2 regions of the Cobetia sp. 4B genome follow, and region 1 is predicted to be linked to the other one. Evidence: predicted binding sites of a transcription regulator. Region 1 holds the regulator's gene; the other holds the start of a gene.
What was found. The regulator PhoB, encoded in region 1, activates phosphate uptake and scavenging genes when phosphate is short. The targets are predictions, from matches to a motif close to TGTCATANNNNTGTCANA.
Positions count from the first base shown of each region.

Region 2: the regulator PhoB is predicted to act here: its motif matches at 5,296-5,313, upstream of H2O77_RS06175 (glycosyltransferase family 1 protein).

Region 1 covers NZ_CP059843.1:4,246,280-4,253,735, reverse strand. The annotation lists gene pstA (phosphate ABC transporter permease PstA) at 1-993, shown strand, start outside; gene pstB (phosphate ABC transporter ATP-binding protein PstB) at 990-1,835, shown strand; gene phoU (phosphate signaling complex protein PhoU) at 2,055-2,780, shown strand; gene cysZ (sulfate transporter CysZ) at 2,977-3,705, shown strand; gene phoR (phosphate regulon sensor histidine kinase PhoR) at 3,892-5,214, opposite strand; gene phoB (phosphate regulon transcriptional regulator PhoB) at 5,222-5,911, opposite strand; gene ubiA (4-hydroxybenzoate octaprenyltransferase) at 6,135-7,025, opposite strand; gene H2O77_RS17460 (chorismate lyase) at 7,091-7,456, opposite strand, start outside.
Region 2 covers NZ_CP059843.1:1,435,403-1,442,858, forward strand. The annotation lists gene H2O77_RS06150 (3-oxoacid CoA-transferase subunit B) at 1-441, opposite strand, end outside; gene H2O77_RS06155 (CoA transferase subunit A) at 569-1,270, opposite strand; gene H2O77_RS06160 (LysR family transcriptional regulator) at 1,629-2,525, shown strand; gene H2O77_RS06165 (alpha-ketoglutarate-dependent dioxygenase AlkB) at 2,658-3,464, opposite strand; gene H2O77_RS06170 (phosphatase PAP2 family protein) at 3,550-4,101, opposite strand; gene H2O77_RS06175 (glycosyltransferase family 1 protein) at 4,073-5,230, opposite strand; gene H2O77_RS06180 (LysM peptidoglycan-binding domain-containing protein) at 5,467-6,420, opposite strand; gene H2O77_RS06185 (acyltransferase) at 6,410-7,312, opposite strand.

The DNA of each region.
Region 1 (7,456 bases):
GTACGCAGTGCCTTCATCGAGCGTGAAGGTCAGCTGAGTGCCCTGCGGGATGCGCTGGCGGGCGGTCAGTTGCTGCTGGGCGGCAATGGCGGCTACGAAGGCCGCATCGCGCTCGATGATATCCGCAATGCCTGGCGGCCCAATGCGATGGGCTTCAGCGGCCGGCTGATGATGACCTTCAAGCGTTTCCGCGACTTCGTGGCCGGCGCGCCCACCGAGGGCTTCGGTGGTGTCTGGCCCGCCATCTTCGGCACCGTGCTGATGGTGGTACTGATGTCGATCATGGTGATGCCCTTCGGCGTGATGGCGGCACTCTATCTGCACGAGGTGGCCCATCAGGGGCGCCTGACGCGCCTGACGCGCATCGCGCTGCGCAACCTGGCCGGGGTGCCCTCCATCGTCTATGGCGTGTTCGGCCTCGGCTTCTTCGTCTATGGGCTGGGCGCCGGAATCGATGAGCTGTTCTATTCCGAGCGGCTGCCGACGCCGACCTTCGGGACCGGTGGCATTCTGTGGGCCTCGCTGACGCTGGCCCTGCTGACCTTGCCGGTGGTGATCGTCGCCACGGAAGAGGGGCTGGCGCGCGTGCCGCGTCGTCTGCGCGAAGGCGCGCTGGCGCTGGGGGCGACACGCCTGGAAACGCTCAAGCGCGTGGTGATTCCGGCGGCCTCGCCGGCGCTGATGACGGGGCTGATTCTGGCCGTGGCGCGTGCGGCGGGTGAAGTCGCGCCGCTGATGCTGGTCGGAGTGGTCAAGCTGGCCCCGGACCTGCCGCTGGATGACAGCTTCCCGTGGCTGCATCTGGACCGCAAATTCATGCATCTGGGGCATCAGGTCTATGATCTGGCCTTCCAGAGCAGCGATGCCTTCAGCAGTCGGCCGCTGGTCTACGCGACCGCGCTGGTGCTGGTGGTCGTGATTCTATGCCTCAATCTGAGTGCCATTCGCCTGCGTCACATGCTGGCACAACGTTACAAGGGAGCCACCGAATGAGGCGTGACTCTGAACAGCCCAAGCCCCAGTTGTTTCTTCAGGAGACGCCTGCGCGGCCGGCTGAGGACATCTGCCTGGAAACCCGCCACCTGAGCCTCGATTATCAGGCACGTGTCGGCAAGGAGAACCAGACGCGCCGCGCACTGGAGGATGTCAGCCTGCAGATCGCACGCAAGCGCGTGACGGCCTTCATCGGGCCTTCCGGCTGCGGCAAGTCGAGCCTGTTGCGTACCTTCAATCGCATGACCGATCTCGACGAACAGTCACGTCTTTCCGGCAAGGTACTGCTCGAGGGCGAGGACATTCATGCGCGCGGCGTGGACGTGCCGATGCTGCGCCGCCGGATCGGCATGGTCTTCCAGACGCCCAATCCCTTTCCGATGTCGGTCTACGAGAACGTGGCCTTCGGGCTGCGGCTGGTCGGCGAGAATGACAAGCGCCACCTCGATGACAAGGTCGAATCCTGTCTGCGCTCCGCGGCGCTGTGGGAAGAAGTGAAGGACCGCCTGCACGACAGCGCGCTGGGGCTCTCGGGTGGCCAGCAACAGCGGCTGGTGATCGCGCGGACGCTGGCGGTCGAGCCGGAGGTGCTGCTGCTGGATGAACCGGCCTCGGCGCTGGACCCCATCTCGACGCTCAAGATCGAGGAGCTGATCCGTTCGCTGCGCTCGCGCCTGACGCTGATCATCGTCACGCACAACATGCAGCAGGCCGCGCGGGTGTCAGACGATACCGCCTTCCTGCATGAGGGCCGCCTGGTGGAATTCGCCCCGACCGATCAGCTGTTCACCAACCCGCGGCGCCGCCAGACGGAAGACTACATCACGGGGCGTTTCGGTTAGCGCGCTCATGCGCGAACGTGCAGCCGGGTAGCCCTTTCGCCCTGATATTGCTGACGATGGCGGCCAGATAGCGCCTTTGCGCCATGGGTGAAACATAACTGCAATCAAGTGTCGGCATGCTGAGGGGGAGCCCGCTGTGTCAGTCAGTAGTGGGCCATACTTGTCACGTCATTCATGTCACGCCCCCTGACTCGGTGGGCGACTTTCCGGGAGAGGGAAATGGATATCACCAGCGATTCGCACGGCAAGCATATCTCAGAGCAGTTCAATCACGAGCTGGATGCACTGAAGACACACCTGCTGGCCATGGGCGGACTGGTAGAGAAGCAGCTGCAGGATGCCGTCACGGCATTGCTGGAAGGCGACAGTGAAACCGCCACGCGGGTGCGCGACAACGACAAGGCTGTCAACGACATGCAGCTCAAGATCGATGACGAGTGCACCCGGGTGCTGGCCCGCCGTCAGCCGGCGGCCTCCGACCTGCGCCTGGTGCTGGCCGTCATCCGCGCCACCTCCGATCTCGAGCGTATCGGTGATGAATCGAGCAAGATCGCCCGCAACGCCATCTCGCTGGTCGAGAACGGCCAGAGCCCGCGCGGCATGGTCGAGGTGCGTCATCTCAGTCAGCACGTGCGCAGCATGGTGCGTGACTCCCTGACGGCCTTCGCGCGCTTCGATACCGACCTTGCCCTCAAGGTGCTGCGTGAAGACGCCTCGGTGGATCTGGAATATCAGAGCGCGATGCGCTCGCTGATGACTTTCATGATGGAAGATGCGCGTCAGATCACGCCGGTGCTCAACGTGATGTGGATTCTGCGTGCGCTGGAGCGCATCGGTGACCACGCCGACAACCTGGCCGAGTACGTCATCTTCCTGGTCAAGGGCGTGGATGTGCGTCACACCGATACCCATGACCTGAAGCCGCAGGACCTGGACAAGAAGTGAGCTGACGCGCTTCCCTGCCCCTGTGTAGCGTCTTTCGCCCCGCTCCTGCTTACCGGCAGGTCGCGGGGCGATTGCGTCGTGGGAGCGCGAGCGGTGTCAGGCGGCCGACAGCTGCGCCGCGCAGGCGGGAGTGCTAGGGTGTGGCTCCGGCCAGCCCGCTGGCTGGCCGGTTCTTTTGAGATGACGAGGACGTCGCATGATTGATGCCGTATCGGCGCTGGTCCGCGGGACCCGCATGGTCTATACCCCCGGGCTGCGCCGCTTCGTATTCGTACCGCTGGCGATCAACCTGGTGCTCTACAGCATCACGCTGTGGGTGTTGTTCAACCAGTTCGGTGGCTGGATCGATTACTGGATGCTCAAGGTTCCGGCGTGGCTGGACTGGCTCAGCTGGTTGATCTGGCCGGTGCTGGTGGTGAGTCTGTTGCTGGTGGTGTTCTTCACCTTCAGCCTGGTGACCAACCTGATCGCCGCGCCCTTCTACGGCATTCTGGCCGAGAAGGTCGAGCATCGTCTGGATGGCACCCTGATCGACGATGATCGTGGCCTGATGAAGATCGGCGTCGACTCGCTGGGGCGTGAAATGGCCAAGCTGGGCTACTTCATCCCGCGCATGATCGCGCTGTTCATCATCGGCTTCATCCCGGGCCTGAACCTGCTCTCGCCGCTGTTGTGGGGACTGTTCTCGGCCTGGAGCATGTCGATCCAGTACCTCGACTACCCGATGGACAACCATCAGGTCAGCTTCGGTGACATGAAGCAGCGCCTCAAGGCGCGCTGGTGGCCCTCACTGACCTTCGGCGCCGCGGTGTTCGTCATGACGCTGGTGCCGCTGGCCAATCTGCTGTTCATCCCGGGCGCCGTCGCCGGGGCGGTACTGATGTGGCAGAGCCACTACCGTCAGTTGCCGGCACCGCGTCGTTGAGACAGCCTGTCGCAGAGCTGGCTTGTCGCTGAACTGATTCGTCGCTAAGTTGGCACGTCGCTGAAATAGCCGCAGCGTCGTCTGATTGACCAAACGAAACGCCCCGCAGACGCCTCCTTTCGAGGTGGCTGCGGGGCGTTCTGCGTTGGGCTGGCGTCCGGGTCAGATCATCACGGAATCAGCCCATCACTGGGCTAGCGCACTGCTGGCCTGGGGAGCGCTCGCCTGACAGGCACGCTCGTCGGGGAAGTGACAGCGGAAGCGCGCGCCCTCGCCGGGGTGGCTGTCGATCTCCAGATGGCCCTGATGGCGAATCAGCACATGCTTGACGATGGCAAGCCCGAGGCCGGTGCCTCCCGTGGCGGTGCTGCGGCCCTTGTCGATGCGGTAGAAGCGCTCGGTCAGGCGCGGCAGGTGGACCGGGTCGATGCCGTCCCCGTCATCTTCCACCTCGACCAGCAGGCCCTGGTCATCCGCCTTCCAGCGCAGGGTGATGTGACAGTCTTCGGGGGTGTAGCGCACCGCATTGAAGACCAGATTCGAGATCGCGCTGCGCAGCTCCTGCTCCTCACCGCGCAGAGACAGGCAGGCATCGGCCTCGATGGAGAAGGTGTGGCGCCCCTGGGACAGGCCTTCGGCGTCGTCGCGGATATGGCCGAGCAGGGCGCTCATGTCGATGCAGCGACCATTGTCGGACAGCTCGTCGGTTTCCAGGCGTGACAGGGTCAGCAGGTCCTCGACCAGGTGCTGCATGCGGTCGGTCTGGCTCTGCATCTGGCCCAGTCCACGCTGCCAGCGCGGTGGCAGGTCATCGGCGTAATCGGAGTAGGTCTCGAGATAGCCGGCCAGTACCGTCAGCGGCGTGCGCAGCTCATGGGAGACATTGGCCACGAAGTCGCGGCGCATCTCTTCAAGACGATAGAGGCGGGTGACGTCACGCAGCATGACCAGACGCTCGTTGTCACCGAACAGGGTGATGGAGATCTGCAGCGTCAGGTTGTCAGACAGCGGCGACTGGAGTGTCAGCGGCTCGCGGTAGGCCAGCCGATTGAAGTAGTCGATGAAGACGGGGTCACGCAGATAGTTGGTGATGTGCTGGCCACGGTCGTGGCTGGCCTTGAGACCGACCAGCTGCTCGGCAGCGCTGTTCCACCATTCCATGTCACCGTGGTTGTCCAGCATCACCAGGCCGTCGCGCATGGCCTCGGAGGATTCCTGGATACGGTTGAGGATGCTGCGCAGTCGCTCCTGAGCCTGACGCTGGCCCTTCTGGTAGCGGTAGAGACGATCGAGCAGGTCTCCCCAGACGCCATCGCCGGGAGGCGGCTCTTCATGGGGATTGGTGATCAGCCAGGTGTAGAGGCTCTTCAAGTGCTTGAGATGGACGAACAGATACAGCGAAAGGCCCAGCGCCAGGCCCCAGCCCAGATGGCCCAGCAGGCCACCGATCAGGCCGAAGCCACCGGCAAGGTAGCCGAGGCGCCATAGCTCGTTGGTCCAATAGCGCATGAATCCCTCAGGCCTGAGCGCTGAAGCGGTAACCGGTGCCGCGGACGGTCTGGATCAGATGCTGATGGCCTGTGCCCAGCGCCTTGCGCAGGCGACGGATGTGCACGTCCACGGTGCGCTCCTCGACATAGACGTTGCCGCCCCATACCTGGTCGAGCAGCTGGCTGCGCGTGTAGGCACGCTCCTGATGCGTCATGAAGAACTGCAGCAGGCGATATTCGGTCGGGCCGACATCCAGCGAGTTGCCGTGGGCGGTGACGCGGTGGCTGGCCGGGTCGAGCATCAGGCCCTCGACTTCCACCGCCTCCTCGACTCCCTTGGGAGTGGTGCGACGCAGCACGGCCTTGAGACGGGCGACCAGCTCGCGCGGCGAGAAGGGCTTGGTGATGTAGTCGTCGGCCCCGGCTTCCAGGCCTTGAATCTTGTTGTCTTCCTCGCCCTTGGCGGTCAACAGGATGATCGGCAGCTCCGAGGTGGTCTCGTCACGCTTGAGGCGCCGCGCGAGCTCCAGGCCACTGGTGCCCGGCATCATCCAGTCCAGCAACAGCAGATCGGGCTTTTCATCGACGACAATGGCGTGGGCGTCCTGGGCATTGTCTGCCTCCAGCACGCGGTAATCCGCCATTTCGAGGGCAACGGCGATCATCTCGCGAATCGAGGATTCATCGTCGACAATCAGTACGGTCTTGGAGCTCATCGCTAGATCCCATGCAGCAGTCGGCGCACGCGCCAGAATGACAAGTCGATGACGATTACAACCCGCTTATATGACAACGAGATGACAACTGCCAGCATGGCAGCTTGCACGCAAGCCTGCCAGCCGCCTTGGAGGCGCGGCAGGCAGGCATGAACCGTGGGCTGGGGAGCAACAGAGGGCAGAGGTCGCTTTAAATTAAATAATACTAATGTTTATGCAGGAGTCAGCTCATCGGCCAGGTCGCCAGGGCGATACCGGCGAAGATCAGCAGACCTGTCCAATGATTGTTGAGGAAGGCCTGGAAGCAGGGCGCACGCTCACGCTCACGGATCAGACGTTGCTGCCAGACGAAGGTGACGGCGGCGGCGGCCAGCCCCAGCCAGTAGAAGATGCCCAGCGCCAGCTGCAGGCCGATGCCGATCAGCACCGCCAGCATGCCCAGCTGCAACAGGCCGATCATCAGCTTGTCGGCACGCCCGAACAGCACGGCGGTGGACTTGATGCCCACCTTGAGGTCGTCGTTGCGATCGACCATCGCGTAGGCGGTGTCGTAGGCCACCGTCCACATCAGATTGGCCGCGAACAGCCACCAGCCGTAGGTCGGTACCTCCTCCAGCGTCGCGGCGAACGCCATCGGAATCGCCCAGCCGAAGGCGGCGCCCAGCACCACCTGGGGCAGATGATGGAAGCGCTTCATGAACGGATAGCTGGCCGCCAGCAGCACGGCGACGATCGACAGCAGCACCGTGGTCAGGTTGGTGAAGCACACCAGCACGAAGGCGGCCGCGACCAGCCCCCCGAACAGCGTCAGCGCCTCGCGCTCCGAAATGCGACCCGAGGTCAGCGGCCGGTCTCGCGTGCGCTCGACATGCTTGTCCCAATGGCGGTCGGCGTAGTCGTTGATGACGCAGCCGGCGGCGCGCATCAGATAGACCCCGGCGATGAAGATCAGCAGGGTCGTGCGCTCGGGAATGCCATCTGCCGCCAGCCACAGTGCCCACAGGGTCGGCCACATCAGCAGCCAGGTGCCGATGGGGCGGTCCAGCCGTGTCAGGGCGAGGTAGTCGGCCAGTCTGGAAGGACGCGAAGCGGCGGAAGTGGATGACGCGGTCATCGGGACTCCTGGGCGGGTGGTAGTGGGCAAGGGAAGAGAGAAACGAGGCCAGTCGGGCGCAAGGCTCAGGCCAGCTGCAGCGCGTGCTGGAAGGCCGGCGTGAAGCCCTCCTGCACCAGCACCTTGAAGCGACCATGCGAGAACATCGAGCGGCGCATCCACAGGCTGGTGGTGCGGGCCAGCGGCCTGGGGCTCGAAAGCACCAGCGGGGCGCGGCTGACATCGATGGCGCTGCGGGTCAGGTCGGGCTGGCGAAACAGCCAATGGCCCAGCGAGCGCTCGCCCAGCGTCGAGAGGCGATGACCGTGAGCCAGGTCCAGCGCCGCCAGCGAGCGTGCGATCACCCATGGCGTATCGCCATGACAGAGCGCCACTTCGCGTCGCCAGACATGCCGGCGTGGGCCGATGCCCAGCAGGCGTGCCTCATCCAG
Region 2 (7,456 bases), 1.5 Mb from region 1:
GGAGGCGTGGGTCATGGTGCAGATGATGTTCTCGGCACCGGCGACCAGGTCCATGGCGCCGCCCATGCCCTTGACCAGCTTGTTGGGGATCATCCAGCTGGCGATGTTGCCGTTCACGTCCACCTCGAAGGCGCCGAGCACCGTGAGGTCGACGTGGCCGCCACGGATCATGGCGAAGGATTCGGCCGAATCGAAGATGGCGGCGCCATCGATGGCGGTCACGGTTTCCTTGCCGGCATTGATCATGTCGGCGTCGACTTCGTCTTCATAGGGGTAGCGGCCCATGCCGAGCAGGCCATTTTCGGACTGCAGCATCACCTCGATACCGTCGGGGATATAGTTGGCCACCAGTGTCGGGATGCCGATCCCCAGATTGACGTAGGAGCCGTCCTGGATTTCCTGAGCCACTCGCTGGGCCATCTGTTCGCGTGTCAAAGCCATGATTGTTTCCTTGTCTTGGGTGCCATCAGCCATGAGGCACTGTGCCGTGTCGTGAAGGCGGTCGAGAAAGTTCGCCGTGGGGGCTGTCACCCTGGTGACGGCGATTCATGCCGGCGGAGCCCTGGGCTCAACGCGAGCGGACGGTGCGTTTCTCGATGCGCTTCTCGAAGTTGCCCTTGATGACGCGATCCACATAGATGCCGGGCGTGTGGATGTCGGCGGGGTCCAGTTCCCCCGGCTCGACCAGCTCTTCGACTTCGACCACGGTGATCTTGCCGGCGGTGGCGGCCAGCGGGTTGAAGTTGCGCGCGGTATGGCGGTAGACGACGTTGCCGTAGCGGTCCGCCTTCCAGGCCTTGACGATGGCGAAGTCGCCCTTGATGGACTCTTCCAGAATGTAGGGACGGCCATCGAACTCGCGCACTTCCTTGCCTTCGCCGATCGGTGTGCCGTAACCGGTGGCGGTGAAGAAGGCGGGGATACCGGCGCCGGCAGCACGCATCTTCTCGGCCAGCGTACCCTGGGGGGTGAGGATCACTTCCAGATCGCCGTCGAGCAGCTGCTTCTCGAACAGCGCATTCTCGCCGACGTAGGAGGCGATCATGGTCTTGATCTGACGGTCTTCCAGCAGGATACCGAGCCCGAAGCCATCGACGCCGCAGTTGTTGGATACCACGGTGAGGTCCTTGGCGCCGAGGCGCTTGATCTCTGCAATCAGGTTCTCCGGGATACCACACAGGCCGAAGCCACCGGCGATTACCGTCATGCCATCTTCGAGGCCTGCCATGGCCTCCGCGTAGCTGGTCACCACCTTGTTGAATCCTGCCATGCGAATCTCCTTGAGTATCCAAGCTGTTGTTGTCGGGATGTCTTCATCATTGCCGACAATCCTGAGTCTGTATATATTTAATAAGTTTGTTTTTTCTATCCATTGATCAGTTTTTGATAAGAATTGATCTGCTGTTTATCGAGCCTGCTCGCGAGGAAAAAGCCCGCCAAACCCCATGCTGGCGGGGGCTGGCGCGGTAGCGGGTCGGAATGGCCTGAACTGTGCGGTCAGTCATGTGAGAGCTTCGTGGCTTTCATCTATGACCAATGGCCTAGATGCCCTGTGAGCGCCAGACGACGAACTGCGCCACATCACCTCTTGTGACATCTCTTGAAACACCCCCGATACAGGACACGACATGACTCTCAAACAGCTGAAGGCCTTCGTGGCCGTGGCGCGCACTTTGTCCTTCGCCGAGGCGGGCACGCTGGTACATCTCTCGCAGCCGGCCCTGTCGTTGGCGGTCAAGAATCTGGAGGAGTCGCTGGGCGGGCGCCTGTTTCAGCGCTCGACCCGACAGGTCAGTCTGACGCCGGAAGGGCGCGCCTTCTTCCCGCTGGCCAGGCGCCTGCTGTCGGACTGGGAGCATGCCGAGGATGAGATGCGGCAGCGCTTCAGTCTCGGGCGCGGCCGCGTGGCCCTGGCCGCGATGCCGACGTTCGCCGGCAATCTGCTGCCCGGGGTACTGGCCGATTTTCGCCGCCAATATCCGGAGATCACCATCGAAGTGAACGACGTCATCGCCGAAGAGGTGGTCGAGCGGGTCACCGATGGCCGCGTCGAGTTGGGGATCTGCTTCGACCCCGGCGTGCGTCAGGACCTGGTGTTCGAGCTGCTGTTCGAGGACCGCTATGTGGCGATCATTCCCCCCGGCCATGCCTTGCTGGCAGAGGCGCCGACCTCCATCGAGTGGTCACGGCTGCTCAAGGAAGACTTCATCACGCTGCAGCGGCCCTCGGGGGTGCGTCGCATGCTCGAGAAGCGCCTCGAGGATGCAGGCATGGCGCTGCATGTCGCCTTCGAGACCCACCAGCTGGTCACCTGTGGGCGCATGGTGGCGGAAGGTCTGGGCGTCAGCGCGGTGCCGGCGATGAGCGCGGCGCAGATGAGTGCGCTGGGTTGTCAGTGTCTGCCGCTGACAGGCCCCGAGATTCAGCAGCGGGTCGGGGTGATCCGTCGCGGCCGCCATGAGCTGTCGGTGGCGGTACAGGCGATGCTGGAGACCCTGCGCGCGCGTTACCCGTCGGCGGATTGACCCCGGGGCGCAGTGACGCTGGAAGGGACAACCAAAAGGGACAACAAAGAAGGCGTTAGAGCAGGAAGAGGGTAGGAAGAAGGCAAGGGGAGAGCGAGAAGAGAGAAAGCAGAGTGCACAAGAAAGATGACCTCAGCGCGAGGGCGTCAGCAGCTGGCGATAGGTCAGGCTGATGCGCAGCCCCTCCAGCTTGCGTGGTGGCAGCGCATGATGGAGGCGGTCCTGGCAGCCACGGCCCATCACCAGTAGCGAGCCGTGTGGCAGCCACAGGTTGAACGCCGGCGTGTCGGCATAGGGGCTGCGCGGATGGCCCTTGAAGCGCAGGGGGCGCTCTCGTCCCAGCGAGATGGCGAGCACGATCGGGCGTGTGCCCAGTTCCGGCTCGTTGTCGCTGTGCCAGCCCATGCGGTCGGCACCATCGGCGTAGCGATTGGCCAGCAGGCTGTTGAAATGCTCCGGGATCACGGGCTCGCTGCGTCCCAGGTCATCGCGTTGCGGGCTGAGCTCGTGATTGATGGCATGACGCGACAGCTCGCCCAGCTGCCAGGCGGTCATGTGCCAGGGGTTGGGTTCGAACAGGCTGCCGGAGTAGCGATAGCGGGCGCCGACATCGCCCATCCACACCTGGCGGCGTGGAATCGGGTGCGTCTTGCCATGCACGCTAAGGCTGGGGCGCTGCCAGTCGAGATCGCCCTCCAGCGTGACGAGGGCCTGATCGGCCTGCAGCGGCGTCAGGGCGCGCGGCTTGAGATACAGCGGATGCAGCGGGTGGCGGTACCAGCCGTGCGCGAGGGTTAGCCAGTCATCGGGCAGCTCGCGCGGGCGAGCTGCCCGGGCCGAGCCATGCGCCGCCTGGCGCGCAGCCCCATCAGCCGCGGACGTCGAATCAGAGGTCGAGAGGGCGGCGAAGAGATCATCGCCAGCAGAAGGAGTCGTCATGCGGCGAGAGTGCCAGAGCCGCGTCAGGTTGGGCAAGTGGCTCTCGATTCGCGCCGACCCCGGGCTGACGCATGCCTCGCGAGTGTCAGGTCGTCAGCAGCGCCTCGAAGGTCAGGATGGCCACCTCGGCAAGGCCCAGCCCCAGCAGCGCGCCGGCCAGCACATCACTGACGTAATGCAGGCCAAGGATCACCCGGGAAAGCGCGATCAGCAGTGCCAGCGGTGTGACGAGGATGGCAAGCTCCGGCAGCTGCTGAGCGGTCAGGCTGGCGAAGAGGGCAGCATGCAGGGTGTGACCGCTGGGAAAGCTGTAGCGGTCCAGCGGCGGCATGGTGCAGTTGATGGTATTGAAAGTGATGAACGGGCGTTCCCGACACAGCCGTGTCTTGAGCGCGCGGTAGAGCAGTGCCCCGGCACCAGCCGCCAGGCCGAATTCCAGAAACAGCCAGCCGCCCATGGCATGGTGCAGCGGCAGGCTCAGCGTCAGCAGCGCCCACACCGGCCAGTCACCCAGGCGCGAGACGATACGAAACAGGGTGAGTATCGGCCGGAACAGCGCCAGGCGCGCGACCTGGCGGCACAGGCGCCACTCCAGAAGGTCCAGTCGCTCAAAGACGGGAAGGCTGCGATCGTGCATCGGGCTTCTCCTCGGCGTGACGCAGGCAGGTCAGAAAGCCCTCGGCGATGCGGCTCCAGCCCAATGGTTCGACGCGCACGCGGGCGGCACGTCCCAGTCTGGCGATGCGGGCCGGCCGCTGGCAGGCCTCCACCGCCTGTTCGATGAAGCGCTCCGGCTGGCTGCAGGGCGCCAGCAGGCCCTGGTGATCATCGCGGATCACCTCGGCGGCCGCCGCGTAATCGAAGGCGATCACGGCCAGTCCGCTGGCCATGGCTTCCAGCACCACATTGCCGAAGGTCTCCGACAGTGACGGGAAGACGAACAGGTCGGCACTGGCGTAATGGGCGGCCAGCGCCTCACCGGTCTGGAAGCCGGCGAAGATCGCCTCGGGCAGGCGCTGTTCCAGGCGCTCGCGCAGCGGGCCGTCTCCCACCAGCACCAGGGCGAGGTCCGGTTGCACGGCCAGCATGGCCTCATAGGTGCGGATCAGCAGCTCGATGTTCTTCTCGGCGGCCAGGCGTCCGACGTGCAGCGCGACGGGTTGCTGTGAGCTGACGCCCCATGACTTGCGCAATGCTTCGCTGCGATGACTGGGCGAGAAGCGCTCGCAATCCAGGCCGCGTCCCACCACCTGCACATGCTCGAAACCTTGCTGCATCAGGCTGTCTGCCTGGGTGCGGGTCGGTACCAGCGTCATGTTGGCGGCGTTGTGGAAGCGGCGCAGGCCGCGCCGCACCAGCGGGCGTAGCGCCTTGAGCCGGTAGTGGGTGCTGTATTGATCGAAATTGGTATGGAAGCCCGCGACCACCGGCAGGCCCAGACGGCGGGCGACCATCAGCGCGCTGATGCCCAGCGGGCCTTCGGTGGCGATATAGACGACGGAGGGGCGATGCTCGCGCCACATGCGCATCAGGCGCTGCGGCGCCGGCACGCCGACCTGCACGGTGTCATATCCGGGCAGGCGGAAGCCGCGTACCTGAAGCTCCTGCTGGACACGCGGCTCCAGGCTGCCATCTCGGGTGGCGGGACGAATGAGTTGGAGCTCACAGCCGCGTGCGATGAGTTGATCGCACAGATGACTCAAGGTATGAGCCACGCCATTGATCTCCGGATGCCAGGTTTCACTGACGAAGGCAATGCGCTCCATGACGTCTCCCTAGATGACTATTGTGGTCATTATCGAGAGAGGGAGTGACGGCGGCATAACAAGCAGGTGACGAAGCGATGACACACCCTCAACCCCTCACAACTCAGAGGTATGAGGGTTGTCTCATGAATCGTCAAGCAAGGACGACAGTCACCGGCGTGGCACCGGCGCTGTCGTCATCTGGCGGGGATTGGAGGTGGCGCCATGTCGGGCTGGCGCCGTGAAGCAACGCTGGTTCAGCGCTTCTCGAGAATCTCGCGCGGGTCGATCGGCTTGCCGCCGTGGCGCACGTCGAACAGCAATTCATGCTGACCGTTGTTGCCGCGTGCGACGCGACAAAGCGGCGTGCCCGGAGTGACCTGCTGACCCACCTTGACCAGAATCTCGCCGCACTGGGCCAGCACGCTCTGCAGGTTGCCGGAGTGGTGCAGGATGACCACGTTGCCCAGTTGGCGCATGGAGTCGGCGAAGCGCACTTCGCCCCGCGCCGGTGCACTGGCGATGCCGCTGGCGGCGGTACGAATCTGCATGGGCGCCAGCTGGCCATTGCCGTTGGTGCCGAATTCACGCGTCACGCTGCCGGCGGCAGGCCAGCGCCATGACTGGCCCGGCTTCTGCAGCGGGCCGGGGTCCGGGCGGGCGACCAGGCTGCCACCGCTGGCGCGCGCGGCCGGGGCGCTGCGGCTCGGGCCACCGTTGAGCGGCACCGAGATCAGCATGCCGACATCGAGATCATTGGGGTCCTTGCCGGGGTTGGCGGCCTGAATGCGCTGCGGGCTGGCACCGAAATAGCGCCCGACCTTGGAGTAGGTGTCGCCGGGGCGAAGCTGATAGCGATACGGGCCGCCGGAGGGCGCCCGCTCACGCGCGGTGGGCACCAGGATGCGCTGACCGACCTTGAGGTCACGAATCTTGACGCCCGGATTGAAGCGCGTGAGGCGCAGCAGGGGAATGTCGGCATCGCGCGCGATCTGCCCCAGGGTATCGCCCTTCTGGATGGTGACCCACTGGCCGGCCGGCGAGCCGGAGTAGCTGCCGGTCGCGCAGCCGCTCAGCCACAGGCCGAGACAGATCAGCGCCAGCCAGCGCAGCGCGAGGCCGGCATGCTGCAGAAGTGGACGGTTCACGTCAGGTTCGGCCTGCGCTCGTGCCGAGAAGTCCGCGGCATTCAGGCCGTATTCAGTGTTCATCAATGTCATTCCCTGCACGTGACAGTCGGGCATCCTTGTCCTTCCAGACCTGATTGAGCCATTGCTGGAAGCGCTCGCGATAGGCGGCGTCCGCATGATAGTTGCCGTCCAGCATCCAGGGCTCCAACGGCCGCTGAGTGATGACGAGCGTGATGTCGCCCCCGTGACCGCACAGGAACTGCCAGAAACTGGCATCGGCATGCCGGTAATCGAGGGTGGCATCCAGAATACCGGAAAGTCGATCGCCAAGCGTGTTGATCACCTGGGCACTGCCGCCGGCACGCGGCTTGAGCAGGTGCTGGAAAGGGCTTTGCTGCTGGTTGTGCTTGGCGGGCGTGAAGCGAGTGCCTTCCACGAAGTTGAAGATCGCCATCGGCGCCTGACGCGAGCGCTCGCACATGCGTCGCGTCGCTTCGCGATCACGCTCGGCGAGCCGCGGATTGCTGGCCAGTTTCTGCCGGCTGTAACGGCGCATGAACGGGAATTCCAGCGCCCACCAGGCAAGGCCGATCACCGGTACCCAGATGAGCTCCTGCTTGAGGAAGAACTTGGGCATCGGCGTGCGACGATGCAGGGCGTACTGGAGAACGAAGATGTCAGTCCAGCTGCGATGATTGGCGATCACCAGCCACCAGCGACGTCGGGCGGACCCATCGCGCAGCGATGGCGGCACGTGGATGTCCCAGCGCGGGCGCAGCACATGGCGAATCCACAGGTTGTTGGTGCCGATCCAGCCCATGGCGAGGCGGTTGAGCCCCTCCAGCATGTGCAACTGCAGGCGACGCGATGGCGTGATCAGCTTGAGTGCGGCCAGCAGGTAAAGCGGCAGCGCCCAGCACAGGGTATTGATGATCAGAAAGACAAGGCTGATGACACCTCTGATACTCGACATGCATGACTCCTTCATCAGGTGGCGCCATCGTAATTCACCCAAGAGTGGATGCCCACCCCGCTTGCGTGGGGGATGGCAACCCTGCGTTGCACGAATCGAACGCCCCTCAGGTCGAATGGCGGGGCGCACGCAGCTGTGATGAGA